2 regions of the Microbacterium testaceum StLB037 genome follow, and region 1 is predicted to be linked to the other one. Evidence: predicted binding sites of a transcription regulator. Region 1 holds the regulator's gene; the other holds the start of a gene.
What was found. The regulator HrcA, encoded in region 1, represses chaperone genes, less so after heat shock. The targets are predictions, from matches to a motif close to TTNGCACTCGNNNNNNNCGAGTGCNAA.

Region 1 (4,246 bases):
CGCCGCGTCGGCTTCATCCTCGGCACCGTCGGCCACTCGATCGTCAGCGGCGAGGAGCTTTTCGTCGTCGAATGGCGCGACAACGACGAGGTGTGGTTCGTCGTCCGGGCGTTCGACCGCCCGACCGTGCCGTCCTACCGCCTGTTCGCGAGCCGCCTCCGCCGCCGCCGGCGCGCGCTCTTCACGCAGTACCTGCGCGCGATCTCTCCGCTGTACACGTCCTGATGGGCGGACCTCTTCCCCTCGGAGACCCCGCACCCGCGGACGGACACCTGCCCGCCGACCTGACGATCGACCCGTCGACCGACTTCGGCGTCTACCTCCACGTGCCGTTCTGCCGCGTCCGCTGCGGGTACTGCGACTTCAACACCTACACCGCGAGCGAGCTGCGCGGCGCCCGGCAGGACGACTTCGCCGACACGCTCGCCGCCGAGGTGCGCCTGGCGGGACGGGTGATGGATGCCGCGGGCAGCCGCCGCGTGGCATCCACGGTGTTCTTCGGAGGCGGCACGCCGACGCTGCTCCCGCCCGGCGACCTCGCGAGAATGCTCGACGCGGTGCGCGCGGAGTTCGGGATCGCGGACGGAGCCGAGGTCACGGTCGAGGCCAACCCCGACACGGTCGACGACGCGGTGATGGAGACCCTCGCCGCAGCGGGGGTCACGCGCGTGTCGATCGGCATGCAGTCGGCGCGAACCCACGTCCTCGCGGCCCTCGATCGCACCCACGATCCGGCCAACGTCGCCACGGCGGTCGCCGCGGCGCGGCGCGCGGGACTCGACGTGTCTCTCGATCTCATCTACGGCGCACCGGGGGAGTCGCTCGACGACTGGCGCGCGTCGCTCGAGGCCGCCGCGGTTCTCGAACCCGACCACATCTCGGCCTACGCGCTGATCGTCGAAGACGGCACGAAGCTCGCGCGGCAGATCCGCTCCGGCGCCGTGGCTGAGCCCTCCGACGACCTGCAGGCCGACATGTACGAACTGGCCGACGAGCTCCTCGCCGACGCCGGGTACGACTGGTACGAGGTGTCGAACTGGTCGCGCGGCGTTCCGCACCGCTCGCGCCACAACCTCGCCTATTGGCGCGGCACCGACTGGTGGGGCTTCGGACCGGGCGCGCACAGTCACGTCGCCGGCCTTCGCTGGTGGAACGTCAAGCACCCCGCGGCGTACGCGCAGCGCCTCGCCGCCGAGGAGTCGCCGGCCGCAGCCCGCGAACGGCCCGACGAGACCGCCCGTCGCCTGGAGTCGGTGCTCCTGCGCAGCCGGATCCGGGAGGGGCTCGCGGTGTCCGAGCTGCTCGGCGAGGGCCGCAAGGCCGTGGCATCCCTCATCGCCGACGGGCTCGTCGAGGGTCCGGATGCCGTGCGCGGGCGCATCGTGCTCACCCGCCGCGGGCGGCTCTTGGCGGATGCCGTGGTCCGGGCGCTGACGGCCTGACCCCCGCCTGCGATGCCGCCTGACTCTGGGCGTTCGTTCCGCGATAAACGCCGTTCCTCGCGAGACACACGGCGACGCACCGTGTCTCGGGAGGAAGCGCGTTTCTCGCGGGTCGAAAGAACGCCAGCGCCCACGGGCCGCGAGCCGCTCGACGCGGGGCCGCGGCGATCGTCGTAGAATTGGCACTCAGTCAAGTCGAGTGCCAAACGGGAGGAGCAGCTCATGGTGTCGGAACGCGGCCTTCAGGTGCTCCGCGCGATCGTGCAGGACTACGTCGACACGCGCGAGCCGGTCGGCAGCAAGGCCATCGTGGACCGTCACGCCTTCGGGGTGTCGGCGGCGACCATCCGCAACGACATGGCGCTTCTCGAAGACGAGGAGCTCATCGTCGCCCCGCACACGTCGTCGGGGCGCGTCCCGACCGACAAGGGCTACCGCGTCTTCGTCGACCACCTGGCCGAGTTGCGTCCGCTCTCGAGCGCACAGCGCAGCGCGATCACCTCCTTCCTCGACCAGGCGGGCGACCTCGACGATCTGCTCGCGCGCACCGTGCGCGCCCTCACACAGCTGACCGGCCAGGTCGCGATCGTGCAGTACCCGTCTTTCGCGCGCGCCAATGTCACGCACGTCGAGCTCGTCGCCCTCGGCGGTCCGCGCGTGCTCGTCATCCTCGTCACCGACACCGGTCGTGTGTCGCAGCGCATCGCCCTCGTGCCGGCCGAGCCGGGCGAGACGGAGATCGTCCAGCTGCGTGCGCGGGTCGGCGCCGTTCTGGTGGGCCGCAGCGTCGCCGACTGCGTCCAGCGGGTCGCCGAAGCCGTCGCCGACGGCCCGCGCCCCGGCGTGCTCCTGGACGCGATCGCCGATGCCGTGCTCCGCGTGGTGGGCGAAGAGCTGGAGGAGTTCCGCCAGGACCGCCTGGTGATGGCCGGCGCCGCCACCCTCGCCAAGCGCGAGCAGGACTTCCGCGGCAGTATCTATCCGCTGCTCGAGGCGATCGAGGAGCAGGTGACGCTGCTGCGCCTGATGAGCGAGATGGTCGCGGACGACAAGGGCCTCTCGGCCAGCATCGGCCGCGAGAACGAGCCCTTCGGCCTCGTCGAGGCGTCGGTCCTCGCCAGCCGGTACGACGGATCGACGGGCGGCGCCCGCGTCGGTCTGCTCGGGCCCACGCGCATGGACTACTCCTCCAACCTCGCGGCGGTCCGCGCCGTCGCGCACTATCTGACCCGGATGCTCGAAGACGACGACAGCGCACGCTGAGCGCGAGCACGACGGACACCCCACCGAGAACGACCCCGCGCAAGCGGACAGGAAGGCGATTGTGGCTGACCACTACGAGGTCCTGGGCGTCGAGCGCGACGCCAGCCCCGAAGACATCAAGAAGGCGTACCGACGCCTGGCACGCCAACTCCACCCCGATGTGAACCCCGGCGAGGACGCGTCCGAGCGTTTCAAGCTCGTCACCCATGCCTACGACGTGCTGAGCGACCCCGAGCAGCGCCGTCGTTACGACATGGGCGGCGACCAGAACCCGTTCGGCGGCGGGGGAGCGGGCGGATTCGGCGGCTTCAGCGACATCTTCGAGACCTTCTTCGGCGGCGCCCAGGGCGGCGGCGGCCGCGGACCGCGCCCTCGTTCGCGCCGTGAGCGCGGGCAGGACGCCCTCGTGCGCGTCACCCTCTCGCTCGGCGATGTCGTCTTCGGCGTGCACCGCGACCTCGAGGTCGACACCGCCGTGCTGTGCGAGACGTGCCAGGGTGCCTGCACGGCGCCGGGCACCAGCGAGGTCACGTGCGACATCTGCCACGGCTCGGGTCACGTGCAGCGCACGGTCCGCAGTCTCCTCGGCAACGTCGTGACCAGCCAGCCCTGCAACGTCTGCCAGGGTCACGGCACGACCATCCCGTACCCCTGCAACACCTGCCAGGGCCAGGGCCGCGTGCGCGCGCGTCGCACCGTCTCGGTCGACATCCCGGCCGGCGTCGAGTCGGGCCTGCGCCTGCAGCTCCCGGGTTCGGGCGAGGTGGGCCCCGCCGGCGGCCCCAACGGCGATCTCTACATCGAGGTCACCGTCGAGGCGCACGAGGCGTTCAGCCGCGAGGGCGACGACCTGCTCGCGACCCTCGAGGTATCGATGCCGGACGCCATCCTCGGCACGACCACGACCATCGAGTCGCTCGACGGCAGCGTCGACCTCGAGGTGCGCCCCGGAGTCCAGTCCGGCGACGTGCTGACGATCAAGAACCGCGGCATCACCCCGCTGCGGGGAAGCCAGCGCGGCGACCTGAAGGTCGGCGTGCAGGTGGTCACGCCCACGCGGCTCGACCACCGGGACCGTGCCCTCATCGAGGAGTTCGCGAAGCGCACGAAGGCTCCCAAGCCGCGCCTCGCCGAGCACCAGCAGGGCATGTTCGCGAAGTTCCGCGACCGCTTCCGGCACTGATCGTGGCCCTGCATTTCGTCACCGACGCCGCGGCATCCGCTCAGTCCGGCGACGTCGTCGAGCTGACCGGTTCCGAGGCGCATCACGCGTCCGCGGTGCGTCGGGTGCGCGTCGATGAAGCGGTGACCCTCGGCGACGGACGGGGCACGTGGCTGACGGGCCTCGTGACCGCCGCGTCTCCGAAGCAGGTCGATGTCCGCATCACCGCCCGCGAGGACGTGCCCGCCCCGAGCCCGCGCTTCGTACTCGTCCAGGCCCTCGCCAAGGGCGACCGCGACGAGCTCGCCGTGCAGGCGGCGACCGAGCTCGGCGTCGACGCGATCGTGCCGTGGCAGGCGTCTCGGAGCGTGTCCCGCTG
Region 2 (4,246 bases), 670 kb from region 1:
ATGAGTACGTCGAGTCCGACGTCGATCTGTCGATCTTCGCGCCGGTCTCACCGGGAACACGGGTCGAGGAGCCCCTCCACGTCGTCGAGCTGCCGGCGCGCGACTGTCTCGTCGCCCGCGTTCGGGGATCGTACGACCAGATCAGCCAGGCACACGACCTCATAAATAGTCAGATGGCAGCGGAGTCGTTGACACCGCGAAGCGGAGACGACCTGGCTGCGCGCGCTTTCAACATCTATCTGTCGACGCCGGACCGCGTCAGCGAGGTCGATCTCGTCACCGACGTCTGCCTGCCGCTGTCGTGACGTGACGAAACGCGAGTGGCCCCCTCCCGAAGGAAGGGGCCACTCGTGTCATGCCTGAGCGTGGATCAGAAGTCCATGCCACCCGTCGGGTCGCCCGCGGGAGCGGCGACCTTCTCGGGCTTGTCGGCGACGACGGCCTCGGTGGTGAGGAAGAGACCGGCGATCGACGCGGCGTTCTGCAGAGCCGAACGCGTCACCTTGGCGGGGTCGATGATGCCCTGCGCGAACAGGTCACCGTACTCGCCGGTGGCGGCGTTCAGGCCGTGGCCCACGGGGAGCTCCGCGACCTTGTTCGCCACGACACCGGGCTCGAGACCCGCGTTGAGCGCGATCTGCTTCAGCGGGGCCTCGATGGCGACCTTGACGATGTTCGCACCGGTTGCCTCGTCGCCCGTGAGCTCGAGGTTCGCGAGAGCGGTCTTGCCGGCCTGGATCAGGGCGACGCCACCACCGGCGACGACACCCTCTTCCACAGCGGCCTTGGCGTTGCGGACGGCGTCCTCGATGCGGTGCTTGCGCTCCTTGAGCTCGACCTCGGTCGCGGCTCCGGCCTTGATGACGGCGACGCCGCCGGCGAGCTTGGCGAGGCGCTCCTGGAGCTTCTCGCGGTCGTAGTCGCTGTCGGTGTTCTCGATCTCGCGGCGGATCTGGGTCACGCGACCCTCGATCAGCTCCGACTCACCGGCACCCTCGACGATCGTGGTCTCGTCCTTGGTGATGATGACCTTGCGTGCACGGCCGAGCAGGTCGACGGTCGCGTTCTCGAGCTTGAGGCCCACCTCTTCGGTGATGACCTGGCCGCCGGTGAGGATCGCGATGTCCTGCAGCTGCGCCTTGCGACGGTCGCCGAAGCCGGGAGCCTTGACGGCGACCGACTTGAAGATGCCACGGATCTTGTTCAGCACCAGGGTCGCGAGCGCTTCGCCCTCGACGTCCTCGGCGATGATGAGGAGCTCCTTGCCCTCCTGGATCACCTTGTCGACGATCGGCAGAAGGTCCTTGATGTTGGAGATCTTCTGGTTGGCGATCAGGATGTACGGGTCTTCGAAGACCGCTTCCTGGCGCTCGGGGTCGGTGACGAAGTAGGGGTTGATGTAGCCCTTGTCGAAGCGCATGCCCTCGGTGAGCTCGAGCTCGGTGCCGAAGGTGTTCGACTCCTCGACGGTGACGACGCCTTCCTTGCCCACCTTGTCGATGGCCTCGGCGATGAGCTCGCCGATCGCGGGGTCGGCGGCGGAGATCGACGCCGTCGCGGCGATCTGCTCCTTCGACTCGACCTCCTTGGCCGAAGCGAGGAGCTCGTCGGTGACGGCCTTGACGGCCTTCTCGATGCCCTTCTTCAGGCTGATGGGGTCGGCGCCGGCGGCGACGTTGCGCAGGCCCTCGCGAACGAGTGCCTGGGCGAGGACGGTGGCCGTGGTGGTGCCGTCACCCGCGACGTCGTCGGTCTTCTTGGCGACCTCCTTGACCAGCTCAGCGCCGATCTTCTCGTACGGGTCGTCGAGCTCGATCTCCTTGGCGATCGAGACGCCGTCGTTCGTGATCGTGGGGGCGCCCCACTTCTTCTCGAGCACGACGTTGCGACCGCGGGGGCCGAGCGTCACCTTGACGGCGTCGGCCAGCGTGTTGAGGCCGCGCTCGAGGCCGCGGCGGGCCTCCTCGTCGAAAGCGATGATCTTTGCCATAAGTGTGTCGTCCCTCCCGGACGGGTGACTTCCAGATTTTGGCACTCGACGAAAGCGAGTGCTAACTCATTCTGGCACTCGCCCCTAGGGAGTGCAAGCCGCGACCGCCGCCGCACAGCACGACGCCGTGGCATCCGTCGAACGGATGCCACGGCGTCGGAAACGTCGCGTTACGCCATCAGGCGCACGGACTCGGCCTGCGGGCCCTTCTGCCCCGAGCCGACGGTGAACTCCACCGCCTGGCCCTCCTCGAGGACGCGGAAACCCGACATCTCGATGTTCGAGTAGTGGACGAAAACGTCCTGGCCGTCCGTCACGGTGATGAAGCCGTAACCCTTCTCGGCGTTGAACCATTTGACGGTGCCCTGCGTCATGCGAATCTCCTGTGCTGCTTGATGACGAGGTCATCGTAAGCACGGGGATCCGCGTCGAAACGGCCCGCGGCGACATTGTTGACGTGCGTGCAGCCAACTTGTTACGCCGCGGAAACACGCGGGCTGCGCGCGTGTCAGGGAGTGGGTGCCGCGGTCGGCTGAGCCGCCGCGCGGTCCAGGCCGATCACGACGATGAGGCGCTTATCGGCGCTCTCGTCATCGGGGGTGTTGGGGTCGTCGGTCGGCTGCAGGAAGTCGCTCTGCGCGACCTCGGCCCCGCCGATGGCGTCGGCGAGGCCCCGAGCAGCCTGCTCGTCATCGGTACGCAGGTAGTAGACGGTGGTCGAGGCGAAGTCGGTCGTGTCCGAGTCCCCCGTCTGCACCGTGTCGGCCGACCATCCCGCCGCGATGATCTGGTCGCGGAGGTTGCCGGCGAGACCTTCGTCGGACGTGCCGTTCAGGACGACGACCGAGTACGAGGTGTCGATCACGGACGGAGTCGTCGGCGCGATCGTGGGCGTCGGAACGGGCTCGGAGCCGAAGGAGATGCGCCCCGACACCACGAGCGTCCCGAAGATGCCGACGACGATGAGCACCACCGTGGCGACAGCGGCCCACAGGAACACGACCCAACCCCGAAGATGCGGATTCTCCGCGCGATGGGCTCCCACGCGGCCGGATTCGGCGGGAAGGTCGTCGAAGCGATCCCGAGGGAAGGTCGATCTGGCCATTGGACGATGCTACCGGTCCTTACTTCTGTGCCCCGTCAGAGGGTCGCCGCGCGATCGCGCTGCGTCTGCGTCTCACCGTCGCGCAACCGGCGCAGGCGGCGCACCAGCATCGGGTCGTGAGCGAGCGCCTCGGGCCGATCGATCAGGCGTCCGAGGAGCTGGTAGTACCGCGCGGGAGGGATGTCGAACGTGCGCCGGATCGCCTCCTCCTTCGCACCCCCGTGGCGGCGCCACTCACCCTCGAAAGCGAGGACGTCGCGGTCGCGGTCGGAAAGAGGCACGGCGCCACGCTACTGCGCTCGGACCCCCGTCTCCGGGTGCCACGCCACCCACGCCCCGAGCGGATCGGCGCTGCCCAGAACGTCGCCGTCGAGCGCGAGCGCGAAGCCGTCCGGTCGCACCGCCGGGGCGCTCGTCCATCCGTCGTGCAGGCCCGGAGCGTCGAGCGTGATCCACCGCCCCGCACGGCGCGCGGCGGCGATCACGGCGGCCCGACCGGACCGGGGAACGTGCGCGAGGACGCCGGGTGTGGTGACGACGAGTGTCGCGTCTCGCGGCGCTTCCGCGGCGAGCGCCGGGAGAGCAGCACCTCCGTCTCCCGCGACGAGCCGGGGCGGGTCGGATGCCGCGATGTCGAGGGCGCCGACGATCCGCTCCCGCCGCCCCTCCTCCCCCGGCCAGACCAGCCCGGCGAGCCACGCCCGGTCCTCGGCCGCCCCCGCGTCGAGCGGGTTCAGGTCGATGCCCGCGCGCCAGACGATCTCCGGCATCCGCAACGGCGGTGCGCCCTCCAGGTCGCAGTCGAGGACGACGGGACTCGGGCCGTCCGCGGGATCGAGCGCGACGATGCCGCCGCCACGGCGGTAGCGGTACGAATAGCGGTCGGGGAAGAGGCAGAGTCCCGCGCTCGCCCCGACCTCGAGCAGCGCGATCGGGCCGTCGATGAGCGAGAGCGCCGGCAGCAGCGCCGCGCAGCGCAACGGTTCGTTGGTCTGCACGCTGCGGCGATCGCACTCGGACACGAGATCGTCGGCGTGGGCGACGACCCAGGCCGCCCACGCGTCGATCTCGCCCTCCGGCGCTCCGAGCAGACGCATGACGGCGAACACGAGCGGAGGTTGCCGGTGAGTCTCGGTGACGCGGGCGATGAC

Region 2: groL (chaperonin GroEL) is a predicted target of HrcA. The motif match lies at 2,029-2,055, and genes of this name have one in related genera.

The regions. Positions count from the first base shown of each region.
Region 1 covers NC_015125.1:3,654,413-3,658,658, forward strand. Annotated here, with positions in the region: gene MTES_RS16720 (DUF1990 family protein) at 1-225, shown strand, start outside; gene hemW (radical SAM family heme chaperone HemW) at 225-1,442, shown strand; gene hrcA (heat-inducible transcriptional repressor HrcA) at 1,665-2,705, shown strand; gene dnaJ (molecular chaperone DnaJ) at 2,767-3,888, shown strand; gene MTES_RS16740 (16S rRNA (uracil(1498)-N(3))-methyltransferase) at 3,891-4,246, shown strand, end outside.
Region 2 covers NC_015125.1:2,986,440-2,990,685, reverse strand. Annotated here, with positions in the region: gene MTES_RS13620 (MerR family transcriptional regulator) at 1-305, shown strand, start outside; gene groL (chaperonin GroEL) at 371-1,990, opposite strand; gene MTES_RS13610 (cold-shock protein) at 2,161-2,364, opposite strand; gene MTES_RS13605 (LytR C-terminal domain-containing protein) at 2,499-3,095, opposite strand; gene MTES_RS13600 (DUF3263 domain-containing protein) at 3,131-3,376, opposite strand; gene MTES_RS13595 (DUF2332 domain-containing protein) at 3,386-4,246, opposite strand, start outside.